DNA from 3 places in the Streptomyces thermocarboxydus genome. Region 1 is predicted to be linked to each of the others. Evidence: riboswitches for the same ligand, from Rfam matches in the RefSeq annotation. Region 1 holds a riboswitch; each other region holds the start of a gene.
The links. A riboswitch is a leader RNA that binds a small molecule or an ion and turns the genes downstream of it on or off. The one in region 1 is predicted to bind cyclic di-AMP.
Positions count from the first base shown of each region.

Region 1 (10,500 bases):
CCGTATCGGCGCGGTCGTGAACGACTTCGGGGCGGTCGAGATCGACGCCATGGCGGTCGCGGGCGCCCTCGGCGACTCGACCGTGTCCCTCGGCAACGGCTGTCTCTGCTGTGCCGTCGACGCCAGTGAGCTCGACGAGTACCTCGAGCGGCTCGCCCGCTCCTCCGCCGGCATCGACGTCATCGTCATCGAGGCGAGCGGCCTGGCCGAACCGCAGGAGCTCGTCCGCATGGTCCTCGCCAGTGAGCTGCCGAACATCGTCTACGGCGGCCTCGTCGAGGTCGTGGACGCCGCCGAGTTCGACGAGACCAGGGCCGCGCACCCCGGCATCGACCGGCATCTGGCGCTCGCCGACCTCGTGGTCGTCAACAAGATCGACCGGGTGGACGACCCGGAACCGGTGCTGAAGACGGTTCGGGACCTCGTCGACCGCGCCGCCGTGGTGCCCGCCACGCACGGCCGGGTCGACCCCGAGTTCCTCTTCGACTGCCGGCCGAGCGAGGAGCGCATCGGGCAGTTGTCCTTCGACGACCTCCATCGGGACGACGCCCCCGAGCAGGAGCAGCACGCTCATCTGCACGCGGGCTACGACACCCTCTCCTTCGTGTCCGAGCGCCCTCTCGACCCCCGTCGCCTCATCGCCTTCCTCGACAGCCGGCCCGCAGGGCTCTACCGCATCAAGGGGTACGTCGACTTCGGCCCCTACGACGTGCGCAACCGGTACGCCGTGCACGCCGTCGGCCGGTTCCTGCGCTTCTACCCCGAGCCGTGGCCGGCCGGCGCCGGGCGGGCGACGCAGCTCGTGCTGATCGGGACCGGCCTCGACACCGGCGCCCTGCGCACCGAGCTGGACGCGTGTGTGAGCGACGACGCCCCACACGCCGACGACGAGGCCGGCATGTGGGGCGTCCTGCGCTACGTCCAGGAGGCCGAGGAACCCGAGGCCTAGACCGGCCCGGCCACCACGGCCACCGTCTTGCCCAGCGACACGCCCGAGCCGTCGCGGCGCGGGTCGATCTCCGGGAGCTCCACCGGGGTGCCGTTCTTCTGCGCCGCGCGCGCCGGGGCGGGGCCCGCCCAGGCCAGGGACAGGCAGTCCTCGCCCTTCAGGAACCGCTGGCAGCGCACGCCGCCGGTGGCCCGGCCCTTGCGCGGGTACTGGTCGAACGGGGTCAGCTTGGCCGTCGTCTGGACCGAGTCGTCGAGCGTGCCGCGCGAGCCCGCGACCGTGAAGACCACCGCGTCCGCCGCCGGGTCGACCGCCGTGAAGCTGATGACCTTCGCGCCCTCGCCGAGCTTGATGCCCGTCATGCCGCCCGCCGGACGTCCCTGCGGACGCACGATCGAGGCCGGGAAGCGCAGCAGCTGCGCGTCGTCGGTGATGAAGACCAGGTCCTCCTCACCTGTGCGCAGTTCGGTCGCGCCGACGATCCGGTCGCCCTCCTTGAGGGTGATGACCTCGAGCTCCTCCTTGTTGGAGGGGTAGTCGGGCACCACGCGCTTGACCACACCCTGCTGGGTGCCGATCGCCAGGCCCGGCGAGGACTCGTCGAGCGTGGTCAGGCACACCACCTGCTCGTCGTCCTCCAGGGACACGAACTCCGCCAGCGGCGCCCCGCCCGACAGGTTCGGCACCGGCATCGACTCCGGCAGCTGGGGCAGGTCGATCACGTTGACCCGGAGCAGCCGGCCCGCCGACGTGACCACGCCGATCTCGCCGCGCGCGGTCGCCGGGACCGCCGAGACGATCACGTCGTGCTTGACGCGCTTGCCCCCGGAGGTGTCGGTGAGCGGCCGGTCGTCGGCGGTGCGCGCCAGCAGACCCGTGGACGACAGGAGTACCCGGCACGGGGTGTCCGCCACCTGCAGCGGCACCGCGGCCGGCGTGGCCGCCGACTCCAGCAGCAGCGTGCGCCGGTCGTCGCCGAACTTCTTCGCCACCGCGGCCAGTTCGGACGAGACCAGCTTGCGCAGCTCCGCGTCCGAATCCAGGATCCGGGTCAGCTCCTCGATCTCCGCGTTCAGCCGGTCCTTCTCGGCCTCCAGCTCGATCCGGTCGTACTTGGTGAGGCGGCGCAGCGGGGTGTCCAGGATGTACTGCGTCTGGATGTCGCTCAGCGAGAAGTGCTCGATGAGCCGCTGCTTGGCCTGCGCCGAGTTCTCGCTGGAGCGGATCAGGCGGATGACCTCGTCGATGTCGAGCAGGGCCGTGAGCAGGCCCTCGACCAGGTGCAGCCGGTCGCGCTTCTTGCCGCGCCGGAACTCCGAGCGGCGGCGCACCACGGTGAAGCGGTGGTCGAGGTAGACCTCGAGCAGCTCCTTGAGGCCGAGCGTGAGCGGCTGGCCGTCGACCAGCGCCACGTTGTTGATGCCGAAGGACTCCTCCATCGGCGTCAGCTTGTACAGCTGCTCCAGCACGGCCTCCGGCACGAAGCCGTTCTTGATCTCGATGACCAGGCGCAGGCCGTGCTCGCGGTCGGTGAGGTCCTTGACGTCCGCGATGCCCTGGAGCTTCTTGGAGCCCACCAGGTCCTTGATCTTGGCGATCACCTTCTCCGGGCCGACCGTGAACGGCAGCTCCGTGACGACCAGGCCCTTGCGGCGCGCGGTGACGTCCTCGACGGTCACCGTCGCGCGGATCTTGAACGTGCCGCGCCCGGTCTCGTAGGCGTCCCGGATGCCGTTGAGGCCGACGATGCGGCCGCCCGTGGGCAGGTCGGGGCCCGGGACGTGCTTCATCAGGGCGTCGAGGTCGGCGTTGGGGTGCCGGATCAGGTGCCGCGCGGCGGCGACGACCTCACGCAGGTTGTGCGGCGGCATGTTGGTGGCCATGCCGACGGCGATGCCCGAGGCGCCGTTCACCAGGAGGTTGGGGAACGCGGCGGGCAGGGCGACCGGTTCCTGCTCCTGGCCGTCGTAGTTGGGCGCGAAGTCGACCGTGTCCTCGTCGATGGACTCGGTCATCAGACTCGTGGCCTCGGCCATGCGGCACTCGGTGTACCGCATGGCGGCCGGCGGGTCGTCGTTGCCCAGCGAGCCGAAGTTGCCGTGGCCGTCCACCAGGGGCAGGCGCATGGAGAACGGCTGCGCCATGCGGACCAGGGCGTCGTAGATCGACGCGTCGCCGTGCGGGTGCAGCTTTCCCATCACCTCGCCCACCACGCGCGCGCACTTGACGTACCCGCGCTCGGGGCGCAGGCCCATCTCGTTCATCTGGTAGACGATGCGGCGGTGCACCGGCTTGAGACCGTCACGCGCGTCGGGCAGGGCGCGGGAGTAGATGACCGAGTACGCGTACTCGAGGAAGGAGCCCTGCATCTCGTCGACGACGTCGATGTCGAGGATCTTCTCCTCGTACGGGTCGTCGGGCGGCGGGGTCTTCGTGCTGCGGCGGGCCATCGCTGCCGGCTCCTTGCTGAAGCGTGGGACGGGATCTGACGCGGACCATTGTGGACCTTCGCACTGACAGGGCGGGACCAGGACCCGGGTCCTGCCGCCCGGTTCGGCGCGGGTACGGCGGCGCGAGCAGGCTACGCGGCTCCGTCGCCGCGCACTTCGCGGGGTCGCCCTGCGGGCGGCGTCCGGGTCTTGGCGGGGCCGCCGCAGACCGCGCCCCCGCCTCCGCGCGGCCCCGTGACCGACGCGGCCCCGCATGAGCGTGACCCGCTCCCCGCCCGAGGGCGCCACCGTCCCCTCCGCGCACCGCCCCCCCGCCCCGGCGCACCCCACCCGCCCGCACCCCTCAGGCGCACGACGGCGCACCCCAGAGGCGACCCGGCGCACACCCCCCGTCACGCGCCGTGCGCTTCCGTCACCCCCGCACCACCCGCCCCACCAGGTTCTCGCTCTCGGCGTAGCCGCCCGGTCCGGGAACTCCACCGGCCGTCCGCACGCTTGCATACAGTGGCAGGACCGGCAGAAACGGCGGTGTCGACGACGACCGCCTCCGCGATCGAAGGGACGTACATGCCCATGGGTCACACGGCCACAGCCCAGGCAGGCTCCGGAGGCCTGACAGCGACCGAACACCGCCTGGCCAACGGCCTGCGCGTGGTGCTCTCCGAGGACCACCTGACCCCGGTCGCGGCGGTGTGCCTCTGGTACGACGTGGGCTCACGGCACGAGGTCAAGGGCCGTACGGGCCTGGCTCACCTTTTCGAGCACCTGATGTTCCAGGGGTCCGCCCAGGTGAAGGGCAACGGCCACTTCGAACTGGTGCAGGGCGCCGGCGGCTCGCTCAACGGCACCACCAGCTTCGAGCGGACCAACTACTTCGAGACCATGCCCGCCCACCAGCTGGAGCTCGCCCTCTGGCTGGAGGCCGACCGCATGGGCTCCCTGCTGACCGCCCTGGACGAGGAGTCCATGGAGAACCAGCGGGACGTCGTGAAGAACGAGCGCCGTCAGCGCTACGACAACGTTCCCTACGGCACCGCCTTCGAGAAGCTGACCGCCCTCGCCTACCCGGAGGGCCACCCGTACCACCACACCCCGATCGGGTCGATGGCCGACCTGGACGCGGCGACCCTGGAGGACGCCCGCCAGTTCTTCCGTACGTACTACGCGCCGAACAACGCGGTGCTGTCCGTGGTCGGCGACATCGACCCCGAGCAGACGCTCGCCTGGATCGAGAAGTACTTCGGCTCCATCCCCTCGCACGACGGCAAGCCCGCCCCGCGCGACGGCTCGCTGCCCGACGTGATCGGCGAGGAGCTGCGCGAGGTCGTCGAGGAGGAGGTCCCGGCGCGGGCGCTGATGGCCGCCTACCGGCTCCCGGAGGACGGCACGCGCGCGTGCGACGCGGCCGACCTGGCGCTCACCGTCCTCGGCGGCGGCGAGTCCTCGCGGATCTACAACCGCCTGGTGCGGCGCGACCGTACGGCCGTCGCGGCCGGGTTCGGCCTGCTGCGGCTGGCCGGGGCGCCGTCCCTGGGCTGGCTGGACGTGAAGACGTCCGGCGATGTCGAGGTGCCGGTGATCGAGGCCGCCATCGACGAGGAGCTCGCCCGGTTCGCCGAGGAGGGCCCCAGTGCCGAGGAGATGGAGCGCGCCCAGGCCCAGCTGGAGCGCGAGTGGCTCGACCGGCTCGGCACGGTCGCCGGGCGCGCCGACGAACTGTGCCGCTACGCCGTGCTGTTCGGCGACCCGCAGCTCGCCCTGACCGCCGTGAGCCGGGTCCTGGAGGTGACGGCCGAGGAGGTCCAGGAGGTCGCCAAGGCGCGCCTGCGGCCCGACAACCGCGCGGTGCTCGTCTACGAGCCCGTCGCCCCGGCGGCTGGTGACGCAGCCGCCGAAGCCACCGAAGCCGCCGCGGCCGCCGCCGACGAGAACGAGGAGACGTCGAAGTGACCGAGCTCGCCACGATGGAGTTCCACCCCCGGCCGCAGGCGGGCGAGGCCAAGCCCTGGGCCTTCCCGGCCCCCGAGCGCGGCTCCCTCGACAACGGCCTGACCGTGCTGCGCTGCCACCGCCCGGGCCAGCAGGTCGTCGCCGTCGAGGTGATCCTCGACGCGCCTCTGGACGCGGAGCCGGAGGGCCTGGACGGCGTCGCCACGATCATGGCGCGGGCCTTCTCCGAGGGCACCGACAAGCACTCCGCCGAGGAGTTCGCCGCCGAGCTGGAGCGCTGCGGCGCCACCCTCGACGCGCACGCCGACCACCCCGGCGTCCGCCTCAGCCTGGAAGTGCCGGCCTCGCGGCTCGCCAAGGGGCTCGGCCTGGTCGCCGACGCCCTGCGCGCGCCCGCCTTCGCCGACAGCGAGATCGAACGCCTGGTCCGCAACCGCCTCGACGAGATCCCGCACGAGCTGGCGAACCCGTCCCGCCGCGCCGCGAAGGAGCTCTCCAGGGAGCTGTTCCCGGCGAGCGCGCGCATGTCGCGCCCGCGCCAGGGCACCGAGGAGACCGTCGAGCGCATCGACTCCGCGGCCGTGCGCGGCTTCTACGAGAAGCACGTCCGCCCGGCCACGGCGACCGCCGTGGTGGTCGGCGACCTCACCGGCGTCGACCTGGACGCGCTGCTCGCCGACACCCTGGGCGCCTGGACGGGCTCCCAGGCGCAGCCGCGGCCCGTCCCGCCGGTCGTCGCGGACGACACCGGCCGCGTGGTCATCGTGGACCGCCCCGGCGCCGTGCAGACGCAGCTGCTGATCGGCCGTACCGGCCCGGACCGGCACGACCGCGTGTGGCCCGCGCAGGTGCTCGGCACGTACTGCCTCGGCGGCACCCTCACCTCGCGCCTGGACCGCGTCCTGCGCGAGGAGAAGGGATACACCTACGGCGTACGGGCGTTCGGCCAGGTGCTGCGCTCGGCCCCCGACGGCACGGGCGCGTCGCTGCTGGCCATTAGCGGCTCGGTCGACACCCCCAACACGGGCCCGGCACTGGACGACCTGTGGACCGTGCTGCGCACGCTGGCCGCCGAGGGCCTCACGGACGACGAGCGGGAAGTCGCCGTGCAGAACCTGGTGGGCGTGGCGCCGCTCAAGTACGAGACGGCCGCGGCCGTCGCGGGCACCCTGGCCGACCAGGTCGAGCAGCACCTGCCGGACCACTACCAGGCCGACCTGTACCGGCAGTTGGCCGCGACCGGCACGGTGGAGGCCACGGCGGCCGTCGTGAACGCCTTCCCGGTGGACCGTCTGGTGACCGTGCTCGTCGGTGACGCGGCGCAGATCAAGGAGCCCGTGGAGGCGCTCGGGATCGGCGAAGTCACGGTCGTCACGGCCGAGTAGGCGCGGCGGAACGCACGCGCGCGGGAGCCCCGGCGGCGGGAACGTCACCGGGGCTCCCTTATGCCCGAATTGGGGCGGAGGTTGCCTGTCTGCCCTGTGGGATGCGCTACAAAACCATGGATTCGTTTGGGGATTGCGAGATGTCCCGCTTAGCTTCGTGCGGGCTGTTCGTCGGGCAGTGCGCCGCATCCGCGGCACCGGACAGTCATCGCCGAGTCCCCGTACGGCGCGAGCCAGGGGAGCCGGGGACCCACACGTAGTCCCTGGGGTGAATCGGACGCCCGCGCGTGTCGCGAGGGTGTCCGTAGGAGACCTTCCTGCTCCGAACCCGTCAGCTAACCCGGTAGGCGAGAGGGAAGGAAAGGACCAGCTTGTACATGGCGTTCACCCGCGCCACCGGGAAGCACCGTCGTCCCAGCCGCGTCCAGCGCGGCACCGCCCGCGCCGCGGGCGTCGCGGCCCTCGCGGGCACCGGCGTCGTCGGCTCCTTCGCGGCCCCCGCGCTCGCCGCCGAACCGGCCGCCGCCCAGACCGGCCTCACCCCTGTCGTGACCCTCGGCGACGTGGTCGCCGACCGCATCGACGCCCAGGCCGCAGCCCAGCACGAGGCCGCCCGCGTGGCGGCCCAGGAGGCCGCGCGCAAGGCCGCCGAGGAGGCGGCCCGCGAGCGCGCCGTCGAGGAGGCGGAGAAGGCCCGCGCCGAGAAGGAGCGCGCCGCGCGTGAGGCGGAGCGCAAGCGCCTCAACACCTTCGTCTCCCCGATCCCCGGCTCCTACGTGTCGACCGGCTACCAGAGCGGCGGCGCCATCTGGTCGTCCGGCAGCCACACCGGGATCGACTTCCACGCCGCGAGCGGCACGCCCGTCCACTCCGTCGGCGTCGGCACGGTCGTCGAGGCCGGCTGGGGCGGCGCGTACGGCAACCAGGTCGTCATCAAGATGCACGACGGCACGTACACCCAGTACGGGCACCTGTCGTCGATCGGGGTGTCGGTGGGCCAGGAGGTCGCCGCCGGTGAGCAGATCGGCCTGTCCGGCGCCACCGGCAACGTCACTGGCGCCCACCTGCACTTCGAGGCGCGCATGTCCCCCGAGTACGGCTCCGACCTCGACCCGGTCGCCTACCTCCGGTCGCACGGCGTGAACATCTGAGGCGTCGTCGCGCCCTCCCCGCGGCGTAACCGACCCGCCCTCAAGCCCCGGCTCCCGCGAGCCGGGGCTTTCGCCGTTTTCGAACCCGTCCGCCCATGCGCCGCCTGTCCAAAAATTATGTATGGATTCCGGTCCGCCGTCGGAAATTGTCTCCGGTTGCAATAGAGTCACGAACGGACGTCAATCGTCGACGTTTCACGGGGATTAAGCCGGAGGTCGGTCATGCGTATTCCCGCGCACTCGGTGTGCACGGCGATCCGGGACGACATCGTCGCCGGTGTCTACGAGCGCGGGGGCCGGCTCACCGAGGAACTGCTCGCCCGCCGCTACGGGGTCTCCCGGGTCCCCGTCCGCGAGGCGCTGCGCACCCTGGAGGCCGAGGGGTTCGTGGTGACCCGGCGACACGCGGGCGCGTGCGTCGCGGAGCCCACCGAGCAGGAGGCCGCCGACCTCCTGGAGATGCGCCAGCTCCTGGAGCCGCTCGGCGCCTCCCGGGCGGCCCAGCGGCGCACCGACGCCCATCTCAGGGTGCTGCGCGGCCTGGTCAGGCTGGGGCAGGAACGCGCACGTCAGGGCAACAGCGACGACCTGCGCTCGCTGGGCGGCTGGTTCCACGAGACGCTCGCCCAGGCCTCCGGCAGCCCGGCGCTGACGTCGATGCTGACCCAGCTCAGGCACAAGATCGCCTGGATGTACGCGGTGGACGGGCCGCCCGACCCGGTCGCGTACTGGGCGGAGCACGGCGCCATCGTGGACGCCGTGGCACGCGGCGACGGCGAGCGCGCCCGGACCCTCACGGCCCTGCACACCGAGCAGGCGAACGCCGGACACCGGCTGCGGTTCGGCTCCGGAGCCGAACGCGCCGTCCGCACGGACCGTGTGAGGAACTCGCAACATCCCGTAAACATGACGGGCCTGCGCCATTAACACGAGTCCCGTATACAAAGAGGGCGGAAATCGCGGGGGCTTTTTCTGCTGCCCGGAAATGGGAATGAGAAAGGCCCGCCCGGTGGTCCGGGCGGGCCTTTCCGTGTCGCACGGCACTCGCGTGCGGAATTCGTGGTCAGACGGTCTCGGGGAGTTCCTCGAGACCCTCGGCGACCAGTTTCGCCAGACGGTCCAGGGCGGCGTCCGCGCCCTCGGCGTCGGAGGCGAGGACGATCTCCTCACCGCCCTGCGCGCCCAGGCCCAGGACGGCCAGCATCGAGGCCGCGTTGACGGGGGTGCCCCCGGCCTTGGCGATCGTCACCGGGACGCCTGCGGCCGTGGCGGCTCGGACGAAGATGGAGGCGGGGCGGGCGTGGAGACCCTCGGCCCAGCCGACGTTGACGCGGCGCTCAGCCATGTGTTGCTGCCCTTCGCTGTTCAGGGTTGTCTAGACCAGTCTTCCATATCGTGGCGCGTGCCCGGAGCGGCGTCCGGGACGGCCCGACGACCCCCGGGCCGCGGCCTCGGCCCGGCGGTCGTCACCACAGACTGCCTCGCGCCGCCGTCGGACGCGAGCCGTACTCTGGGGCCCATGCAGACCTCGTCGGACCGCCACGAGTACCCCGCCCACTGGGAGGCCGACGTGGTGCTGCGCGACGGCGGCACCGCGCGCATCCGTCCCATCACCGCGGACGACGCGGAGCGGCTGGTCAGCTTCTACGAGCAGGTGTCCGACGAGTCGAAGTACTACCGCTTCTTCGCGCCCTACCCGCGGCTGTCGGCCAAGGACGTGCACCGCTTCACCCACCACGACTTCGTGGACCGCGTCGGGCTCGCGGCGACCGTCGGCGACGACTTCATCGGCACCGTGCGCTACGACCGCATCGGCGCGGGCGGGCGGCCCGCGACCGGCGAGGAGGCCGACGAGGCCGAGGTCGCGTTCCTGGTGCAGGACGCCCACCAGGGCCGGGGCGTCGCCTCCGCCCTCCTGGAGCACATCGCCGCGGTCGCCCGGGAGCGGGGCATCCGCCGGTTCGCCGCCGAGGTGCTGCCCGCCAACACCAAGATGATCAAGGTGTTCACCGACGCCGGGTACACCCAGAAGCGCAGCTTCGAGGACGGCGTGGTGCGCCTGGAGTTCGACCTCGAACCCACCGACCGCTCCCTGGCCGTGCAGTACGCGCGCGAGCAGCGCGCGGAGGCCCGCTCGGTGCAGCGGCTCCTCGCCCCCGGCGCGGTCGCCGTCATCGGCACCGGCCGCGCGCCCGGCGGCGTCGGACGCAGCATCCTCGGCAACATCCGCGACGCCGGCTTCACCGGCCGCCTCTACGCCGTCAACGGGGCGCTGCCGGAGGGGGAGAAGGAGCTCGACGGCGTTCCCGCCTTCCGCTCCGTGCGCGACATCGACGGACCCGTGGACCTCGCGGTCGTCGCGGTGCCCGCCGAACGGGTCCCCGAGGTGGTCGCCGAGTGCGGCGAGCACGAGGTCCAGGGCCTCGTCGTGGTCTCCGCCGGCTACGCCGAGTCCGGCCCCGAGGGCAGGGAGCGCCAGCGCGCCCTGGTCCGGCAGGCCCGCAGCTACGGCATGCGGATCATCGGACCGAACTCCTTCGGCGTCATCAACACCTCGCCCGAGGTGCGGCTGAACGCCTCGCTCGCCCCCGACATGCCCCGCGCCGGACGCATCG
Region 1 is NZ_CP058273.1:5,384,509-5,395,008, forward strand. Features, by position in the region: gene AY578_RS24860 (CobW family GTP-binding protein) at 1-949, shown strand, start outside; gene AY578_RS24865 (DNA gyrase/topoisomerase IV subunit A) at 946-3,399, opposite strand; gene AY578_RS24870 (M16 family metallopeptidase) at 3,967-5,349, shown strand; gene AY578_RS24875 (M16 family metallopeptidase) at 5,346-6,734, shown strand; cyclic di-AMP (ydaO/yuaA leader) riboswitch at 6,934-7,099, shown strand; gene AY578_RS24880 (M23 family metallopeptidase) at 7,112-7,885, shown strand; gene AY578_RS24885 (GntR family transcriptional regulator) at 8,108-8,812, shown strand; gene AY578_RS24890 (HPr family phosphocarrier protein) at 8,949-9,230, opposite strand; gene AY578_RS24895 (bifunctional acetate--CoA ligase family protein/GNAT family N-acetyltransferase) at 9,405-10,500, shown strand, end outside.

Region 2 (10,500 bases), 1.0 Mb from region 1:
TCCAGCTGCTCGGGGTGTGTGCGGTGCCCTGGGCCCCGCCGCTCGGGCGGGCCGTGGTCGACGCGCTCAACATCGCGCGGGACGCAGGGAGTTATCCATGGAGTTTCAGCGGAGTCATGGGCCTGGCCGAGCGCTGCCTCGACCCGTCCGAGGCGAGCCGTCTGGACGCGCTGCTGGCGATACCGGACGAGCCGGAGGACGCGGCGCCCGGCGCCACGAGCTACTGGTCGGAGGCGTTCCAGCGCCTGGTGACCACGTTGCGGCTGCGCGGCGCGATGCTGGCGGAACTGGCTCCGGAGGAGCCGGCTCCCTGACCGGACCGGTCGACCCGGCCACCTCCCGGCCCACCGCCGGAGCCGGACGGGGCGGCGGCCCACACGCCGGCGGACGGCGCCCTCAGCGCCGACGCCCGGAGACCGGCATCCCGCCGCCCGCCGTCACGCGGGCAGCAACTCCCGCACGGCGGACACCGGCGGCACCGGCGCCCGCGGCCCTCGCCGCGCAGACACGCGCCGCCCCGGCCGCCCCGACACCCGACGCCCTCGCTCCATCGGCACCGGACGCCCCCGTCCCGCCCGCCTCGGGCGCCCCGGCGGAGCAACACCGCCCGCCCGCCGCAGCGCCCCCGCGTCTATGCCTCCGCGGGCTGCCGGACGTTCGCCCGTACCCAGTCCACGATGGACGCCGTGGTCGCGCCCGGCGTGAAGATCTCCGCGACGCCCTTCTCCTTCAGCGGCGGGATGTCCGCCTCGGGGATGATGCCGCCGCCGAAGACGAGGATGTCCTCCGCGTCCCGCTCCTTCAGCAGGTCGATGACCTTCGCGAAGAGCGTGTTGTGCGCGCCCGAGAGGATGGACAGGCCGATCGCGTCGGCGTCCTCCTGGATCGCGGTGTCGACGATCTGCTCGGGGGTCTGGTGGAGCCCGGTGTAGATCACCTCCATACCGGCGTCGCGCAGGGCCCGCGCGATGACCTTGGCCCCGCGATCGTGGCCGTCGAGCCCCGGCTTGGCCACCACCACGCGGATCGGACCGGCTGCCACACCCATCACTGCCTCCATGAAGCGACTACATCCATCCGTATCGACCAGTACCGCACACATCGCACGGATTCCCCGGCCCGAACCGGCCGTAGAAGTGAACGAACGTTATCTCCAGCATCCCGCAACCGGCAGTTTCACGGTGCACAGGGAGGGGGAAATCACACGGTGGGACACGTCCGTCGCGCAGCGTTCCCGGGCCCGGCCCCGCAGCCGAGTGCTCGTGCGACACACGGACAACAGTGGGAACATGCGCATAAGGGATGCGCCTCGAGGTCGACCCACCACCGCGCACCGTCCGCGCTTCACCGGCGCGCACCGTCGACCGCACTCGGAGCGCCATTCCACGAGGGCACACGGGGGACGAGGCTGTCCCTTCGCGTGCCGACAGGAGGTCGGCCATGAAGGTCACCCAGGCAGCTCTTCCGTTCCTGCCCCTCTGCCGGCGCCTCCTGCCGGCCCGGCTGGCGGATCTCTCCGTGAGCCTGCTGAAGGCGACCGCACTGGAGCTGGCGATCCTGGCGGGCCATGTCCTCCTCTATCCCGCCGGCATCATCCAGGAGCGGCGCGGCCCCGACCGTTCCGCACTGACCGCCCCGGAGGGGACGGCGCAGCTGCCGACGGAGGCCAAGCCGCCGGTCGTGCTGCTGCACGGCTTCATCGACAACCGCTCGGTCTTCGTCCTGCTGCGCCGCAGCCTGGCCCAGCACGGCCGGCAGCAGATCGAGTCGCTGAACTACTCCCCGCTGACCTGCGACATCCGCACGGCGGCCGAGTTGCTCGGACGCCATGTCGAGCAGGTGTGCGAGCGCACGGGGAGCGAGCGGGTGGACGTGGTGGGACACAGCCTCGGCGGGCTGATCGCGCGGTACTACGTGCAGCGGCTGGGCGGCGACCGGAGGGTGCGGACGCTGGTCACGCTCGGCACCCCGCACTCCGGCACGCGGGTGGCGCCGCTGGCCAACGCCCATCCGATCGTGCGGCAGATGCGTCCGGGCTCCCCGGTGCTGGAGGAGCTCGCCCGGCCCGCGCCCGGGTGCCGTACGCATTTCGTGGCGTTCTGGAGCGACCTCGACCACATCATGGATCCGCTGGAGAACGCGTGCATCGAGCACCCGGACCTCAAGGCGGTCAACGTGCGGGTGAGCGGTGTGGGGCACCTGGCGCTGCCGGTGCACCCGGCGGTGGCGACGGGCATCCGGGAGGCGCTGGACACGGCGCATCCGGGTGAACCGTCCGGCGGTCGGGCGAACGGCCTCACGGTCGCCTGAGACGCGGAGGCGCACGACACGCCCGCGCCTCCCCTCACGGACGGCACGATCTTTCCCGTCCACAAGCGAACAACATCGGTCAGGTACGGCCCACTTGCCGACGCCCGTGCGCCACAACTTCGAACACCCGTCGAACAAAGAGCCAAGACGGCGCCCGCCGACCGCCAAAACCCGACCGAATGCCCGTTTCCTGCGGCCGCGAAACCTGGGGAAGATTGTCGCGCCCGCATACCGCCGGGTACAGTCGCCGCACTGCTCTGGCAGCCCCTGTTGTCGAGGCGAAAGAGAAGTTGGTGAACGACCGTCACCCGTCGGGGACCATGACCCCGGCTCCGGCCTCCGATGCCGCCTCGGCGCCCTACGCGTCGTACGGCAGCCAGGAGGTCCCGTACGGGGACGTCACCTCTTACGGCGGCTACGACGCCACCTACTACGGCACCGGCGAGCACGCCGCCGGCACCTTCGCCGCCGACCCCCTCTTCGGGAGCATGCCGGGCGAGGACCCCGCGCAGGCCGCCTGGACCACCGGCCAGTGGACGGCCGGCGCGCAGGACACCGGGCACTACGACGCCTACGCCTTCCAGCAGGCCGCGTACGGGACCGGCGGCCAGGACGCGACCGCCTGGACCACGGGCGAGCAGCCGATGGCGGGGACCCCCCAGCAGGGCGGGTCCCCCGAGACCGGCCAGTGGGACGCGAGCGCGTGGCTCCAGCCCGACCATGCCGAGCAGCCCGCGGACCCGACGCAGCAGTGGAACTGGGGCACGCAGACCTTCGACAGCGGCGTCTACGACGCCACCCAGTGGAACTCCGACGGCGGCGAGACACCCGCACCGGACGCGCAGTACGGCGGAGAGCCGTACGGGCAAGAGCAGTTCGGGACCCAGGAGGACTTCGCGGCGCACGAGAACTTCGCGGCGCAGGAGGACTTCACCCGGGAGAGCTTCTCCCGGGAGCCCTACGAGCAGGACGCGCCCGACCAGCCCTACGCGGAGGACGCCTACCGCGGGGAGCCCGGTCCGGACGAACCCGGGGCCGGTGAACCGGCCGACACCGGCGAACTGCCCGCCGTCTCCCTCCTCGACGAGCAGGAGGAGGTCACCCCCGCACCGCGCGCCGCCTCCCGTTCCGGGTCCCGCTCCCGCCGCCGCACCCCGCCCAAGCGCTCCGCGCTGCTGACCGTGGCCGTGCCCTCGGCCTGCGTGATGGGCGTCGCCGGCATCGCCGCCGCCTCGGTGGGGGACCTCTCCGACGAGGGCGGCCAGGACGCCCGGACGACCGCCGCGGACGCCCAGCCGGTCCAGCCGTCCGCCGCCAACGTCAAGCTGGACACCCAGCTCGAGAGCCTCGCGGCCGGCGCCGACGACTTCGCGGACCGGGCCAGCCGCGCCCAGGGCCGCATCGACCTCAAGGCCCAGCAGGAGCTCGAGCGCAAGCGGGCGGCCGAGGAGGCGGCCCGCAAGGAGCGGCTCCGCCCGAAGTTCGCGCTCCCGGTGGCGCAGCACGGACTCAGCGCCTTCTACGGCCAGTCCGGCATCAACTGGATGTCCCTCCACACCGGCATCGACTTCCCCGTCTCGTACGGCACGCCCGTGCTGGCGGCGACCGACGGCACGGTACGCACGCAGTACAACTCCGCCTACGGCAACATGCTGATCGTGACGGCCATGGACGGCACGGAGACGTGGTACTGCCACCTCTCCAGTTACCAGGTGCCCTCCGGCGCGACCGTCAAGGCGGGCGACCAGATCGCGTTCTCCGGCAACTCCGGCAACTCGACCGGCCCGCACCTGCATTTCGAGGTCCGTCCCGGCGGCGGCTCGTCGATCGACCCCCTGCCCTGGTTCCGCAGCCACGGCCTGGAACCGACGTAAACGAACCCACGCAGGCCGGCCCGTGATCCGGCGCCCGCCGCGGCGCCGGGGCGAACCCCGGGCCACGACAGGCCACGCCGGTCCACCGACTGCTAGAGCTTCTCCACCGGCGCGTACCGCAGCAGCAGCCGCTTGGGCTTCTCGTCGCCGAAGTCGATCGTCGCCTCCGCGTTCGCCCCCGTGCCCTTCACCGCGACGACCGTGCCCAGGCCGAACTGGTCGTGGGTGACCCGGTCCCCGACCGCCAGCGACACCACGGGCTTCTCCGAGGTGCGCCGGGTCGCGAAGCCGGAGGCGCCCGACGCGGACGAGCGGGAACGGGACGACGACAGCGACGCCGCCACCCCGGACACCGCACCGGAGGCCACCGGACCGCTCGCCCCGGTCCGCTTCCACTCCACGTGCGTGGCCGGGATCTCCTCCAGGAACCGCGACGGCGGGTTGTACGACGGCTGGCCCCAGGCGCTGCGCATCACCGACCGGGTGAGGTAGAGCCGCTCCCGGGCGCGCGTGATGCCGACGTAGGCCAGGCGGCGCTCCTCCTCCAGCTCCTTGGTCTGGCCGAGGGCGCGCATGTGCGGGAAGACGCCGTCCTCCATACCGGTCAGGAAGACGACCGGGAACTCCAGGCCCTTGGCGGTGTGCAGGGTCATCAGCGTGATGACGCCGTCGCCGTCCTCCTCGTCGGGGATCTGGTCGGAGTCGGCGACCAGGGCGACCTGCTCGAGGAAGTCGGCCAGCGTGCCGGTCTCGCCCTCGCCGCGCTCCTGCTCGAACTCCAGGGCGACAGCCGCGAGTTCCTGGAGGTTCTCGATGCGGGTCTCGTCCTGCGGGTCGGTGGAGGCCTGCAGCTCGGCGAGGTAGCCGGTGCGTTCCAGGATGGCCTCGAGGACCGTCGCCGGTCCCGCCCCCGACTCGACGACCGTACGCAGGTCCTCCATCAGCGTATTGAACCGCTTGACCGCGTTCACCGACCGGGCGGCCATGCCGTACGCCTCGTCGACGCGGCGCAGCGCCTGCGGGAAGCTGATCTTCTCCCGCTGGGCGAGCGCGTCGATCATGGCCTCGGCGCGGTCGCCGATGCCGCGCTTGGGGACGTTGAGGATGCGGCGCAGCGGGACCGAGTCCTCGGGGTTGGCCAGCACCCGCAGGTAGGCCAGGACGTCCCGGACCTCCTTGCGCTCGTAGAAGCGCACGCCGCCGACGACCTTGTAGGGCAGGCCGACGCGGATGAAGATCTCCTCGAACACACGGGACTGGGCGTTGGTCCGGTAGAAGACGGCGACGTCGCCGGCCTTGGCCTCGCCCGCGTCCGTGAGGCGGTCTATCTCGTCGGCGACGAACTGCGCCTCGTCGTGCTCGGTGTCCGCGACGTACCCCGTGATGCGCGCGCCCTCGCCCGCGTTGGTCCACAGGTTCTTCGGGCGGCGCGACTCGTTGCGCTCGATCACGGCGTTGGCGGCGGACAGGATCGTCTGCGTGGAGCGGTAGTTCTGCTCCAGCAGGATCGTCGTCGCGTCCGGGTAGTCCTCCTCGAACTGGAGGATGTTGCGGATGGTCGCGCCGCGGAACGCGTAGATGGACTGGTCGGCGTCGCCCACCACGCACAGCTCGGCGGGCGGCACCTCGGCCTCCGGCGGGACGTCGACGTGGGGCTCGGAGGCGCCCCCGACCAGCTCGCGCACCAGGGCGTACTGGGCGTGGTTGGTGTCCTGGTACTCGTCGACCAGGACGTGCCGGAAGCGGCGGCGGTAGTGCTCGGCGACGTCGGGGAAGGCGCGGAGCAGGTTGACCGTCGTCATGATCAGGTCGTCGAAGTCCAGCGCGTTAGCCTCGCGCAGGCGGGACTGGTAGAGCGCGTAGGCCTGGGCGAGGGTCTTCTCGAAGCCGTCGGTCGCCTGGGCGGCGAAGTCCTCCTCGTCGATCAGCTCGTTCTTCAGGTTGCTGATCTTGGCGCTGAAGGACTTCGGCGGGAAGCGCTTCGGGTCGAGGTCCAGGTCGCGGCAGACCAGGGCCATCAGACGCTTGGAGTCGGCGGCGTCGTAGATCGAGAAGGACGACGTGAAGCCGAGCCTCTTGGACTCGCGGCGCAGGATGCGGACGCACGCGCTGTGGAACGTCATCACCCACATCGCGTTCGCCCGGGGGCCGACGAGCTGCTCGACGCGCTCCTTCATCTCGCCCGCGGCCTTGTTGGTGAAGGTGATCGCGAGGATCTGGCCCGGGTGGACGCCCCGCTCGGCGAGCAGGTAGGCGATGCGGTGGGTGAGCACACGGGTCTTGCCGGACCCGGCTCCGGCGACGATGAGCAGCGGGGAGCCGGAGTGCACGACCGCGGCGCGCTGGTTGTCGTTCAGCCCCTCGAGCAGCGCGGCGGAGTCGATCACCGGGCGCGGGGCGCCGTCCCGGTAGTAGGAGTCCCGCTCCGGGGGCACGTCGAACTTCCCGCCGAACAGGTCGTCCGGCAGGGGCTCCGGGGCGTGCTCGTCCTCGGGCGGCGGCGGGGGGTCGTCCGCCGGGCCGCGCTGGGCCTGGAGGTCCGCCAGGAAGCTGTCGTCAAAGAGGCTGCTCATCGCTCTCCGAGTCTAGGGCGCTCCACCGACAACCCGGGCCCGCCCCGGAAACATCCCCGGCCCCTCCCCGGGGCGCCGCGGCGGGCACCCTCCACGGTCAGCGCCTCACCGTGCGTGACATCCACAAGAAGGTCACGAAAATGTATCGGGCATATCACCCATCAACCTTCACAAGGGCCACACCAGTTGGCTACCGTGCCGTCCGGGCCGCTCGTCCCCCGCCGGCGAACCTCGCCGGGCCGCGCGGCCCCCGCCGAGTCCGTCACTGTCCGCCAGGGCAGCCGGAGCCGGGGACCCACCGAGACTTGGGGTGAATCGGCCCACTCTTCGGAGAGGCCGTAGGGCAACCCTTCCACCCGCCCGAACCCGACAGCTAACCCGGTAGGCGGAGCACCGGAAGGAGTCGCCTCCCTTGGCGTCGCACCGCAAGTCGCGCACCCCCGGCACGCGCGTGGCAGGCATACGCACCCCGGCCCTCGCCACGGCCGCGCTCACCTCTGTGGCCTTGCTCTCCCAGACGGCCAACGCCTCTCCCGGCGAGGACCGGCCGAGCCTGGAGGAGGTGGAGAAGAAGGTCGGCGACCTCTACCGCCAGGCCGAGTCGGCGACCGAGAAGTACAACGCGGCCAAGGAGAAGACCACCAAGCAGCGCAAGCGCGTCGACACCCTCCTCGACGACGTGGCGCAGCGCACGCAGAAGCTGAACGAGGCGCGCGCCGAGCTGGGCTCCTACGCGGCCGCCCAGTACCGCACCGGCGCCGGCCTGCCCGACACCGCGACGTTCCTGCTCGCGGAGACCCCGCAGGACATCTTCGACCAGCGTCAGGTGCTGGACCGGATGACCGGCCGCCAGAAGGCGGCGGTCGACGACTACGTCACCCAGCAGACCGAGACGATGAAGAAGCGGCAGGAGGCCACCGAGAGCCTCCGAACGCTCACCGAGACGCAGGGCGACCTGAAGACGGCCAAGGCCACCGTCCAGAAGAAGCTCGCCGACGCGCGTGAACTGCTGTCGAAGCTGACCGCCGAGGAGAAGGCGCGGCTCGCCGCGATCGAGAAGCGCAAGCAGGAGGAGGCCGCCCGCAAGGCCGCGGAGCTGGCCCGGCAGCAGGCGGAGCAGGAGCAGGCCCGCGAGGAGGCCGCGCAGCAGGACGGTGGCGCCTCGGAGGGCTCCGGGTCCGGCTCCACCGGCTCGACCGAGACCCCGCCCGCCGACTCGTCGTACGGCATCAAGGCCGAGAAGGCCCTCGCCTTCGCCCGCGCGCAGATCGGCAAGCCGTACGTCTGGGGCGCGACCGGCCCCGGCTCCTACGACTGCTCTGGGCTGACCCAGGCCGCCTGGAAGGCCGCCGGCGTCTCCCTGCCGCGCACCACCTATGACCAGGTGAACGCCGGCACCACCGTCCCGGTGTCCCAGGCGCAGCCCGGCGACCTGGTCTTCTTCTACGACGACGTCACCCACGTGGGCATCTACATCGGCAACGGCATGATGATCCACGCCCCGAAGCCGGGCGCGTACGTCCGCGAGGAGTCGATCTACTACGACGGCGACTCCGCGATCCACAGCGTCGTCCGGCCGGCCTGACGGCACGGGCGCAGAGGGCGCAGAGGACGCAGAGGGCGCACATACGAAAACCGCCGACCGGGCCGGAGAGGCTCGGTCGGCGGTTCCGTGTCGAGGGCAGGCCCCGGCGTTCCGGGGTCGCGGCTCAGGTCCAGAGCACCGCGATGAAGATGTTCGCCACGGTCAGCAGGCCGACCAGGCCGAAGACGCCCTTGTCCACCTTCTCCTCGTCCCGCTTCACGTAGACCAGGCCGAGGATCACGACCAGCAGCGCCAGCTTCACGCCGATCTTGATGTTGTCCACGGAGTAGTCCTGCGCCTGGTTGAGGCCCACGAGGATCACGCCCGTGACCAGCATCGTCAGCGCGCCGTGCAGCATCGCCGGGACGAAGCGGGCGGTGCCCGCGCCCATCGCCTTCATCTGGGTGAGGAAGCCGCCGAGCAGCGACGCGATGCCGATGATGTGCAGACCGACGAAGAGGTGGATGAGTACGTCCATGAGGCCGGAGCCTAACCAGGGGCGTCCCATAGCATTCCGCCGCCCTCGGCCTTCCCGCCTTCACCACATCGGTCATCACTCTGAGTGAGAACGAAGCGCCATGCACGACCCAACGGTCACTTACGGTCACCCGGCGGTCCGTGGGCAACACTTCCGCACAACCCGCATCCCGCGCCGCGCGGCCCGGCCTAGCGTCCTGCCCCAGGTGACCGGCTCCGCATCGCCGCTCGGGCCAGGAGCGGCGGCCGGACACCACCGCCGAGGAAAGGGTCCGGCGGCGGACGGCTCCCCTGTCACCCCGCCGCCGGACCACCGGACGGACGTCCGGCCCCGACGGACGCCAGTGGGAAGGACGGCACCGAGGGTGGCAGCGCACCGCAGGTCACGGCAGCGTCCGGTGGGCGGCACCACGGCCCGTGCGGCCGTCACCGTCGTCCTCGCGGGAGCGGCCACCGCGGCCGGCTTCGACGGAGCGGGGCACGCGGCGCCCCGGCCGACGCCCTCCGGCGCCGACGTGGACCGTCTGTACCGCGAGGCCGAGGTCGCCACCGAGAAGTACAACGGCGTCAAGGAGAAGGCGGATTCGGCACGGCGGCGGCTGCGCGACCTCCAGGACGAGACGGCCCGCGCCCAGGCACGGCTCAACAAGGCCCGGGAGGCCCTGGGGACCGTAGCGGCGGCGCAGTACCGCTCCGGCGGCCTCGACCCCGCCCTGCGGCTGATGCTGTCCGACGACCCCGACGCCTACCTCGACGGCGCGGCCCTCGCCGAACGCGCGGGCAGCCGCCACCACGCCGAGCTGGGCCGGGTCCGCGCCCAGCTCCGCGAGATCGAGAAGCTGCGCGGCGCGGCCCGCGTCGAGGTGAGGACGCTCACCGCCCGCCGGGACGAACTCGGGCGCCACCGGCGGACGATCACCGAGAAGCTGTCCGCCGCCCGCGAGGCGCTGTCCCGGATGTCACCGGAGGAGCGCGCCCGGATCACCGGCGACTCCCTCCGCGCCGCCCGCTCGGCCGGCGGTACGGCCCGGGACGCCGCCCTGGCGCAGGCGCCGAACGCGCGCGCCGCGCAGGCCGTCGCCTACGCCCGCCAGAAGCTCGGCAGCCCTTATGTGTGGGGCGCGACCGGCCCGGACGCCTTCGACTGCTCGGGCCTCGTGCTGGCCGCGTACCGCTCCGCGGGCGTCTCCCTGCCGCGCACCACGTACGCGCAGATCGACGCCGGCCGTCGCGTCTCCCCCTCCGAACTCCTCCCCGGGGACCTGGTGTTCTTCTACTCCGGCATCAGCCACGTCGGCCTGTACATCGGCAACGGGCAGATGATCCACGCCCCGAACCCCTCGGCCCCGGTCCGCGTGGCCCCCGTCGACCAGATGCCGTTCGCGGGGGCGACACGCGTCGTGTGACCGAGCTCGGCCGGGCGGCTCAGACCAAGCGGCGGGCCGTCGCCCAGCGGGTCAGCTCGTGCCGGTTGGACAGCTGCAGCTTGCGCAGCACCGCGGAGACGTGCGACTCCACCGTCTTCACCGAGATGAACAGCAGCTTGGCGATCTCCTTGTAGGCATAGCCCCGGGCGATCAGCCGCAGCACCTCCCGCTCGCGCTGGGTGAGACGGTCGAGGTCCTCGTCCACCGGCGGGGCGTCCGTCGACGCGAAGGCGTCCAGCACGAACCCGGCCAGC
Region 2 is NZ_CP058273.1:4,358,403-4,368,902, reverse strand. Features, by position in the region: gene AY578_RS20245 (DUF5691 domain-containing protein) at 1-314, shown strand, start outside; gene AY578_RS20240 (coenzyme B12-dependent isobutyryl CoA mutase small subunit) at 632-1,048, opposite strand; gene AY578_RS20235 (esterase/lipase family protein) at 1,441-2,310, shown strand; gene AY578_RS20230 (M23 family metallopeptidase) at 2,604-4,184, shown strand; gene pcrA (DNA helicase PcrA) at 4,277-6,757, opposite strand; cyclic di-AMP (ydaO/yuaA leader) riboswitch at 7,009-7,145, shown strand; gene AY578_RS20220 (C40 family peptidase) at 7,170-8,342, shown strand; gene AY578_RS20215 (hypothetical protein) at 8,467-8,820, opposite strand; gene AY578_RS20210 (C40 family peptidase) at 9,185-10,225, shown strand; gene AY578_RS20205 (LuxR C-terminal-related transcriptional regulator) at 10,245-10,500, opposite strand, start outside.
Region 2: linked by a shared signal. The riboswitch ahead of AY578_RS20220 (C40 family peptidase) and the one ahead of AY578_RS24880 (M23 family metallopeptidase) in region 1 are both predicted to bind cyclic di-AMP.

Region 3 (10,500 bases), 1.2 Mb from region 1:
GGTTCGGCGGGGTGCGGGCGTGCGTCCATGTCCGGGGGCGGGCCGAACACGCCCGTGGGCGGCGCGACCGTGCCGGGCGGCGGGGTGACCCTGCGGAGACGGAAGGTGGGCGGGGAGTCGTAGGGGGCCGCGGATCCGGGGGCGGGGGTGTCGGACCCGGAGGTGTCGGACCCGGAGGTGCCGGACGCCGAAACGGCGCCCGGAGCCGCCGGGGTCTCAGGGTGTTGGGCGTCGGACGCCGACGCCGACGCCGGTGCCGGCCAGAGATCTTCCGGTGCCTCCGACTCCGGTACCGGGCGGAGCAGGTGGGTCGGGCGGTCGTTGCGCGGTGCGAAGGGCGGGGACGGGGGCGCCGTGTGCGCCCCCTCCGGTGACGGTGCCGGGCCCCGCGGTGTCTCCGGAGCCGGGGCTATCCCGGAGGACGGCGTCTCGGAGGGCACCCCTCCCCTTTCCCGCGCCCCGCGCAACTGCACCGGCTGTGCCGCGAACGCGCTGGAGCCGTCCGGGGCGACCCGGAGCGGGACGACGTACCCGATGCGCTCGTCCCGCACGGTCGCGTGCACGGCGTGGCCGGTGGCGAGGGCGATGCGGTGCAGGCGGTTCAGCACGGCCTGCTGGATCTCCTCGCCGGGGCCCGCGATCACCCGTACGCCGTCGACGTAGGCGCCCGGCTCGTCCGACCCGTCGGACGGGACACGGACGTCGACCGGCACCGCCGCACGGTTCGCCGCGTCCGCGGCCTGCTGCTGTTCCCGCTTCTTCTCGCGGCTGAGTCGAGACATCGTTCCCTCATTCGGGTCGTACACCTACCGTCGAGTGTGTCCGCTCGCGCGCGCTGTGCACGTCACCGCGTTGTCACAGGCTCGTCCCAAGGGCCGTCGGCCCCGGTTCCGTACCGGGCGCGGGGCATGGACGATCGGGCCGCCGAGCAGGAGAGGGACATGCGAACAGGCACGGGACAGGGACCGGAGATCTGGCTGCGGGGGCCGGTGACGCCCCCGGAGGCGGACCCTCCGGGGGCGGTGCCCGCCCGGGCGACGGCCCGGCGCTTCTCCTGGGTCGGTCTGCACGGCGGCGCGGGCGTCTCCACGCTCGCCGCGGTCTACGGCGGCCACGACTGCGGGCGGTCCTGGCCCGGCCCCGACGCCCCGCGTTCGGTGCTGCTGGTCGCCCGCACCCATGCGGCCGGGCTGGACGCGGTGCTGCCGGCCGTCGACCTGTTCCGGCGCGGTGAGGCGCCGCAGGGGCTCGACCTGGACGCCGTCGTCCTCGTCGCGGACGCGCCCGGCCGGCTCCCGCGTCCCCTCGCGCACCGGGTGCGGCTGATCGAGCAGCTGATCGACGTGTACCGGGTGCCGTGGGTGCCCGACTGGCGCCTCGGCGACCTGGGCGGCCGGCCGCCGCGCGAGACGGAGCCGCTGGCCCGTCTCACCGGCGCCCAGCGATGAGCGAGGACGGCGCGCTGGAGATCGCGGACGCCGTGTGCGCGGGCGCGCGCCGGGCCGTGGACGTGGTCGCGGAGGCGCTGGCGCGGATCGAGCGCGCCGACCCGGTGCTCTGTGCGTTCCTCGACGTGTGGGAGGAGGAGGCGCTGCGGCGGGCGGGTGAGGTGGACGCGCGGGTCGCCGCCGGGGAGCGCCTGCCGCTGGCCGGGGTGCCGGTCGCGGTCAAGGGGCGGCGCGGACTGCGGGCGGCGGAGCCGCTGCTCGCGGCCGGCGCGGTCGCCGTGGGCGCCACGTCGGTGCCGGGTCCGGGGACGCCCTGGCAGACCTGGGGGCTCGGGGCGCGCGGCCGTACGGTCAACCCGTGGCGGGCGGACCGTACGCCGGGCGGGTCCTCGGCCGGGGCGGCGGTGGTCGTGGCGGCCGGGCTGGTCCCGCTGGCGACGGGCGCGGACGGGGCGGGCTCGGTGCGGATCCCGGCGGCGTGGTGCGGGGTGCTGGGGTTGAAGGTCACGGGCGGACGGTTTCCGTCGGGCGACCGTACGGGGCTGGCGGCGCCGGGGATTCTTGCGCGTACGGCAGCCGATGCGGGGCTGTGGTGGCGGGTCGTCTCCGGCTGCGACGCGCGCCCGGAACCGCCTCGCTTCCCTCTCACGGCGGTCTGGTCGCCCGACCTGGGGTACGCCTCCCCCGACCCGGAGCCTGTCGCTCTCGCGCGGGACGCGGTCGACCGGCTCGTCTCGGCGGGGGTGGTGCGCCTTGTGCGGCCATCGGTCGCGTGGTTCCTCCTTGACCCCGGTCCGGCCTGGCTCGCCCTGCGTACCCCGGGTGCGGACCCCTCCGACGCCCACCGCGTCCGAGCCGCCAACGACACCCGTCTCCACGCCCTCTTCGGTGGGGTCGACCTGCTGCTCACCCCTACGGCGCCCACCGCACCACACGGCCACGACGGCCCCGGTGACACTTATTCCACCGCGCTCACCTGGGCGTTCAACCTGAGCGGCCACCCGGCGTCGAGCGTGCCGGCCGGTGTCGGCGCCGACGGGTGCCCGGCGGGGCTGCAGGCCGTCGCCGCTCGCGGCCGGGAGGAACTGCTGCTCGCGGTGGCGGAGGAGGCGGAACGGCGCGGGGCCGTCAACGCCCTCCGGCCGCCTGCGGCGCCCGCTTCGTGAGGGTGCGGCGTACGGCGGTACCTTCGCCTGCGGCTCGGTGGGGGCCTGGTCGCGCAGTTCCCCGCGCCCCTGGGTGTCTACGCCGTGACGTCCTTCGTCGTGAACCTGGCCCACGCCGCCGAGCCGAAGACCGCCGCGTACAGGGCCTGGAGGCCCAGGTTCTTCGTCAGGTCGTCCCAGTAGACCGGCTCGCGCATGAGGTCCGCGAACGACAGCCAGTAGTGGGAGAACAGGTACGGGTGCAGCGCGTGCAGTTGGGGGATCTGGTCGAGGATCTGGACCGTGATGAGCAGCCCGACCGTGGTGGCCATCGCCGCGATGCCGCTGTTGGTCAGGGTCGAGACGAACAGGCCGAGCGCCGCCACCCCGAGCAGGGACGCGGCGACGACCAGGGCGATCAGCAGGGCGCGGACCAGGCCCTCGCCGAAGGTGATGCGGGTGCCCGAGATGGTGGTCAGGTCGCCCAGCGGGAACAGCAGCGCGCCCGCCGCCAGCGCGGAGACGGCCACCACCAGCGTGGCGGCCAGGCAGAACACCATGACCGTCGCGTACTTGGTGAGCAGCAGGCGGGTGCGGCCCGCGGGGGCGACCAGCAGGTAGCGCAGGGTGCCGGCGCCCGCCTCGCCGGCCACGGCGTCGCCCGCGACCACGCCGACCGCCATGGGCAGGAAGAACGGCAGGGGCGCGGCGAGCGCGGTGAAGACCAGGAACAGGCCGTTGCTGGTGATCTGCGAGACGAACGCGGGTCCCCCGCCGCCCCCGGCCGAGCCGTCGCCGGTCTCGATCCGTACGGCGATCCCGACCAGCACCGGCACGGCGGCCAGCACGCCCAGCAGGGCGAGCGTGCGCCAGCGGCGGAAGGTGGTGCGCAGTTCGTCGTGGAAGAGGCCGAGGGTCCACAGCGGACACGGCCGTACGGATGCTTCGGCGACCGGCGCGCTCACCGTCTCAGCCCGCGACATCGAACCCCTCCCCCGTCAGCGCCACGAACGCGTCTTCCAGGGACGCCCGTTCGACCGCGAAGCCGCGTACCCGCACGCCGGCCGTGACCAGGGCCGCGTTCACCTCGGCGAGGTCCCGTGCGGGCGGCTCGGCGCTCACCCGGTCGCCGTCCGCGACGACGTCGGCGAGCCCCTGCTCCTTCAGCACCCGGGCCGCGTCCGCCGGGTCGGGCGTGGTGACCACCAGGCGGCCCCGGGCGCCCGCGGCCAGCTCGGCGACCGGCCCCTGGGTGATCAGCCGGCCGCGCGCCATCACGGCGACGTGGGTGCAGACCTGCTCGATCTCGTCGAGGAGGTGGGAGGAGAGGAACACGGTCGTGCCGTCGGTGGCGAGCTCGCGCACGAGCGCGCGGATCTCCCGCATGCCCTGCGGGTCGAGGCCGTTGGTCGGCTCGTCCAGCACCAGCAGCCGACGGGGCCGCAGCAGGGCGGCGGCGAGACCGAGGCGCTGCTTCATGCCGAGGGAGTACGCCCGCGCCTTCTTGCCGGACGCGGCCGTGAGACCCACCCGGTCCAGGGCGGCGGTGACACGGGCCGTGCGGGTACGGGGGTCGGCGGTGGGGTCCGCGGCGTCGTACCGGAGGAGGTTGTCGCGGCCGGAGAGGAAGCCGTAGAGGGCGGGGCCCTCGATGAGGGCGCCGACGTGCGGCAGGACGGCGCGCGCGGAGCGAGGCATGGGGCGCCCCAGTACGTGCGCCGTCCCGGAGGTCGGCTCGATCAGGCCCATCAGCATGCGGATGGTGGTGGTCTTGCCGGAGCCGTTGGGGCCGAGGAAGCCGAAGACGCTGCCCGCCGGGACGGTCAGGTGCAGGCCGTCCACGGCGAGCTGTCCGCCGCGGTAACGCTTGGTCAGTCCCCGGGTGACGACGACCGCGTCACCCTCGGACCGTCCGTCGCGTGTCTGCCCCGTGGCGGACGTCCCGCGCGTCACCTCCGTGGCGGACGTCCCGCCTGTCTGCCCCGTGGCGGACGTCCCGTCCATCGGCTCCCCCGTTCCCCTCGCGGCTCGGTGGGTTCGGGGAGTTACTTCCCCGCCTCGGCCGCCTTCACCAGCGCGTCCTTGGTGACCGTACCCACGTAGACCTTGCCGTCCTCCGTGACGAGGGCGTTGACCAGGCGGGTGCTGAACACCGTGCCCTTGCCGAAGTCGCCCTTGACCTGGTCGCCGAGCGAGCCGAGGAAGCCGCCGAGGTCGCCGCCGATCTCCTCCTCGGTGGGCAGACCGGCGCCGGCGCCGGTGTCGAACGCGGCGACGGTGTTCCAGCCCTCGCCGAGCATCCGCAGTCCGTCGAGGCCCTTGGCGAGGTCCTCCTCGGACTTCGGGCCGCGCTCCGGCTTCGTGCCGAAGTCGCCGTGGCCGCGGCCCCGTTCGGTGTCCTCGGTGACCTTGGCGCCCTTGGGCGGGGTGAAGTCGAACGTGGAAGCGTCCGGGCGGTCGAAGCTCACCTTGGTGAAGCCGACGTCCACGACGGCCGAGCCGCCGCTCGACGGGGTGAGCGTGAACTTCAGCGGCATGCCCGTCTCGCTGTCCACGGCGATGCTGACTGCGCCGACGGTGGATCCGGACTGCTTGGGCTCGACCACCAGCCGGTAGGCGTCACGGCCGGCCACCTGGGCGGTGCCGTCGACCTTCACGGACGTGGTGTCGTCGACCGCCTTGAGCGCCTCCTCCGCGAAGTCCTTCGGGGTGGCCGGGGGCTGCTGCCGGCTCCGCTCCTTCGCGTCCGCCTCGTCGACGGTGGCGTGGTAGACCTCGTTGGACGCGCTGTCGTAGCCCCAGACGTCCTTGCCATTGTGGATGAGGCTGTACTCGGCGGCGTTCTCCAGCAGGGACAGCTTCTGGCGGTCGGGGCCGTCGGCGGCGACGCGCAGGGTGTGCGTGCCGGACGCCAGCTCGGTGAGCCGGCCGGACGGGTCGGCGGAGGAACCGCCCTCGCCGCCCGCCGCGCCGGACAGCAGGCCGCTCTCCAGCCCGCCGAGGTTCGGCAGACCCAGGTCGGTGGTGATCTTCACGGTGCCGGACAGGCGCTCCACGTCCGACTGCGCGATCTTCTCGACGAGCTGCGCGGCGGTGATGTCGGGCAGGTCCGGGTCGCCGGAGTCGGCGAGCGCCGGGACGAGTCCGATCGTCGCGGCCGCCACGCCCAGCACCGTCACGGGAACCACGTACCGCGCGGCCTTGCGGCGCCCGGCGCGCGGCTCCTCGGCCTCCCCCGCGGTCGTCCTGTCGTCGGTCTCGTTCGGTGCCATGTGTGCCCTCCGTGGTCGGCGGCGGCTTCCGTCCCGTGTTCTCGCACCCGTTCGGCCCGGGCCGCCATTCTCACCCGAACCGGTGAGAAGTGGTGTTCTCCGTCGTGGTCCATCTGACCAAACCGGGGGGACGGAATCGTCAGACCGCGGGCTCAACTCCGCGTACTGCTGCGGTATGACACGGGACGACGGCGCCTCACCCGCCCCGTAGGGGTCACCCGGGTACCGGAGGCGTACGGGGGACGGCAGGGCGGCAGCCGGGGGACGGCCGGACGGCAGCCGGGGGACGGCAGGGGAGGACGACCGGAACGGGCGGCCGGAGCCGGTCAGCCCGCCCGGTGCACCACCGCGTCGCACAGCTCGACCAGCGCCGACTTGGCGGGGCCGTCGGGCAGCGGGGCGAGCGCGGAGCGCGCCTCCTCGGCGTAGCGCACGGTGTCCCGGCGGGCCTGGCCGAGTGCGGGGTGGGCGCGCAGCAGGCGCAGCGCCTCGGCGTGCCGGGTGTCGTCGGTGAGGTCGGAGTCGAGCAGCTCGCACAGGGCGAGGTCCTCGGCGAGGCCGAGCCGGGCGGCCCGCTCGCGCAGCCGCAGCACGGGCAGGGTGGCGATGCCCTCGCGCAGGTCGGTGCCGGGGGTCTTGCCGGACTCGTGGGAGTCGGAGGCGATGTCGAGGACGTCGTCGGCGAGCTGGAAGGCGACGCCGAGCCGCTCGCCGTACTGGGTGAGGACGTCGACGACGGTCTCGTCGGCGCCGGACATCATCGCGCCGAAGCGGCACGAGACGGCGACGAGGGAGCCGGTCTTGCCCCCGAGCACGTCCAGGTAGTGGTCGACCGGGTCGCGGCCGTCCTGCGGGCCCGCGGTCTCCAGGATCTGGCCGGTGACCAGCCGCTCGAACGCCTCGGCCTGCACCCGCACGGCCTCCGGGCCGAGGTCGGCCAGGATGTGCGAGGCGCGGGCGAAGAGGAAGTCACCGGTGAGCACGGCGACCGAGTTGCCCCAGCGGGCGTTCGCGCTCGCGACCCCGCGGCGCACCTCGGCCTCGTCCATCACGTCGTCGTGGTACAGCGTGGCCAGGTGGGTGAGCTCCACCACGACGGCCGACGGCACGATGCCGGGCGCGTAGGGGTCGCCGAACCGGGCGGCGAGCATGACGAGCAGCGGGCGGAACCGCTTCCCGCCGGCCCGCACCAGGTGCTGGGCGGCCTCCGTGATGAACGGCACCTCGCTCTTGGTGGCCTCGAGCAGCCCTTCCTCGACAGCCGTCAATCCGGCCTGGACATCGGCTTCCAGAGCCTGGTCCCGCACGCTCAGCCCGAACGGCCCGACGACGGTCACGAGGGGTCTCCTGTCTGCTGGTGTCTGCTGGCGGTTACACGGTTTGTCGATAGGTCGCTGCCACCACTCGAGTCAGCGTATCCGGTCGGGTTTCGATCACCGCCAGGGCCCGGGGTCACAAGCAGGGCGATACGGGATCAGAAGCGGAGTGTTTTTGATCGGCTGATAACAACGGACATACCTCGACTTCCCGGACACAGTGACCCGCGAACCATCCTGCCGCACCCCGGAGTCTGATTTGCCGCCATTGGTGGGCGAATTCCTCTTGGTCACCATTGCGCCCGCCGTCGCCGTCCCGTGAAGTGAGTCACGCGCGCGACGGTCACCCGGACACCCTCGCACACGCCCGTCCTCCCGCTCCACGCAACGGAGTTGACGCTTGGCGATCGCAAAGGATCAAACGGCCGAAACCGCCCATCTCAAGATCAAACGGGGTGTTGCGTGATCGGCGCACTTGTTCCCGACATCTGCTCTCGCATACGTTCCGGGCCTGCCGGGTGGACGCCTAGTCCTGCCGCCACCCGCATCACACCCGACGACCAACTCACGCACGGCAGGAGCGGGGGACCCAGGTAAGCCGCCGTACCGGACACCGCGCCGGGACGGCTCGGGGTGAAGCCATGCCCGCAGGGGCACGGCCGGGCACTCTCCCGCCCGAACCCGACAGCTCACCTCGCAGGCGTAGGAGAGGAACCCAGACATGCCCGCTTTCGCTTCGTCCCGCCTCGTCCGCACCCTCGCCGTCGCCGGCACCGGCGTCGCCGTGGTCGCGCTGCCGCTGTTCGGCGCCACCAGCGCCTCCGCGGCCCCCTCGACCCAGGCCACGACCGCCGCCTCCACGACCGCGTACCCGGACAACCTCGACGGCTGGATCCGCGAGGCGATGGACATCATGGCGCAGAACGGCATCCCCGGCTCCTACGACTCCATCCACCGCAACATCATGCGGGAGTCGTCCGGCAACCCGGCCGCCATCAACCTGTGGGACTCCAACGCCGTGAAGGGCACCCCGTCGAAGGGCCTGCTGCAGGTCATCGACCCGACCTTCCAGGCGTACCACGTGCCCGGCACCGCCTTCGACCCGTTCGACCCGGTCGCCAACATCGCCGCGGCCTGCAACTACGCCGCCGACCGCTACGGCTCGATCGACAACGTCTTCGGCGCGTACTGAGCCGACCTCTGACGGCCGACACCGGCCGGCTGCCCGAACAGTCGCTCGAGGACGACGGCCACGCCGTCGTCCTCGTTCGACAGGGTGACCTCGTCGGCCACCGCCTTGAGCTCAGGGTGCGCGTTGGCCATGGCGACGCCGTGGCCCGCCCACCGGAACATGGGGACGTCGTTCGGCATGTCCCCGAAGGCGACCGTGTCCTCGGGGCGCAGCCCCAGGTGCTCGGCGGCCAGCGCCAGACCCGTCGCCTTGGTGACCCCGCACGGCTGGAGCTCCACCGTGCCCGGCCCCGACATGGTGACCGTGGCCAGCGAGCCGACCACGGAGCGGGCCGCCGCGGCCAGAGCGTCGTCCGACAGCGCCGGGTGGCGCAGCAGCACCTTGCTGATCGGCTTCGCCCACAGGTCGTCGCGCCGCTCCACCCGCACCGACGGCAGCGTCGGGTGCGGCATCCGGTAGCCCTGCTCGATCAGCGTCAGCCCGTCGACCCCGTCCTGGTCGACCGCGGCGTACACCTCCCCCACCTCCGCCTCGATCTTGCCGAGCGCGGTCTCCGCCAGCTCCCGGTCCAGCCGGACCGACCACAGCATCCGTCCCGCGGCGGCGTCGTAGACCTGCGCGCCCTGTCCGCACACCGCGAGCCCCGTGCAGCCGAGGTCGTCGAGCAGCGGCCGCACTCTGGGGGCCGGCCGGCCCGTCACCACGAGGTGCCGGGCACCGGCCCGCGCGGCCCGGGCGAGGGCGGCGAGGGAGCGGTCGGAGAGGGTGTCGTCACCGCGCAGCAGCGTCCCGTCCAGGTCGGTGGCGATGAGAGAACAATCGGTGGGTGCGGCCATGATCAGAGAATACGGACAAGAGGACCGTCCGATTCACCGCGCCCGTATGCCCTCGCATTGGGTGCGTTTTGCTGTCCTCTGCCGCCGGATCACGACCGGATGGGAGCTGTTTCCCCGTGTGACCGGAACACCGAGCGCTCCACCGGACCCGGCCTCAGGAAGTCGTCCCCTGTAACAGGAGACCGCCGGGACGCGACCCCGTAACGTGTGATCGGCCACGGACACGTGGCCCACCCGCGCACACGAAAGCGAGGCAGCACCCGATGCCCCCCTTCGATGTCCCCGAGGGCGACCCCTTCGGCCCGCACAACCTGCCGTACGGCGTCTTCTCGCTCCCCGGTTCGGCGGAGCGCACCGTGGGCGTCCGGCTGGGCGACCACGTCCTCGACGCCGGCGCGGCGGCACACGCCCTGGGCTCCCCCTACGCCTCCCTGCTCGCCCGCCCCACCCTCAACCCGCTGCTGGCGGCGGGCCGTACGGCCTGGTCGGACGTGCGCCGCGCGCTCACCGCGTGGGTGACGGTCCCGGCGCACCGGGAGACCGTCGAGCCGTTCTTCCACCCGCTGTCCGAGGTGACCCTCCATCTGCCGTTCGAGGTCGCGGACTACGTCGACTTCTACGCCTCGGAGAACCACGCGCGGAACGTCGGGCGGATCTTCCGCCCCGACGCCGAGGACTCCCTCACCCCCAACTGGAAGCACCTGCCGATCGGTTACCACGGCCGCTCCGGCACCGTCGTGGTGTCCGGCACCGACGTGGTGCGCCCCTCCGGGCAGCGCAAGGCGCCCGCCGACGCCGCCCCGGTCTTCGGCCCGTCCGTGCGGCTGGACATCGAGGCCGAGGTCGGCTTCGTCGTCGGCGTCCCGTCCGAGCAGGGCCGGCCCGTGCCGCTGAGCGCCTACCGCGACCACGTCTTCGGCCTGTTCCTGCTCAACGACTGGTCCGCCCGCGACATCCAGGCCTGGGAGTACGTGCCCCTCGGCCCGTTCCTCGGCAAGTCCTTCGCCACCTCGGTGTCGGCGTGGGTCACCCCGCTGGACGCCCTGGACGAGGCCCGCGTCGCCCCGCCCGGGCGCACCCACGACCTGCTGCCGTACCTGGACGACTCCGGCGAGGAGCCCGGCGGCTACGACCTGCGCATCACCGTGAGGATCAACGGCCACACCGTCTCCGAGTGCCCCTTCTCCACCATGTACTGGACGGCCGCCCAGCAGCTCGCCCACATGACGGTGAACGGCGCCTCCCTGCGCACCGGCGACCTCTACGGCTCCGGCACGGTCAGCGGCCCCAC
Region 3 is NZ_CP058273.1:4,169,126-4,179,625, reverse strand. Features, by position in the region: gene AY578_RS19315 (tetratricopeptide repeat protein) at 1-782, opposite strand, end outside; gene AY578_RS19310 (DUF6668 family protein) at 942-1,448, shown strand; gene AY578_RS19305 (amidase family protein) at 1,445-2,614, shown strand; gene AY578_RS19300 (ABC transporter permease) at 2,692-3,576, opposite strand; gene AY578_RS19295 (ABC transporter ATP-binding protein) at 3,563-4,597, opposite strand; gene AY578_RS19290 (LolA family protein) at 4,639-5,865, opposite strand; gene AY578_RS19285 (polyprenyl synthetase family protein) at 6,192-7,202, opposite strand; cyclic di-AMP (ydaO/yuaA leader) riboswitch at 7,771-7,899, shown strand; gene AY578_RS19280 (transglycosylase SLT domain-containing protein) at 7,903-8,373, shown strand; gene AY578_RS19275 (HAD family hydrolase) at 8,337-9,209, opposite strand; gene fahA (fumarylacetoacetase) at 9,473-10,500, shown strand, end outside.
Region 3: linked by a shared signal. The riboswitch ahead of AY578_RS19280 (transglycosylase SLT domain-containing protein) and the one ahead of AY578_RS24880 (M23 family metallopeptidase) in region 1 are both predicted to bind cyclic di-AMP.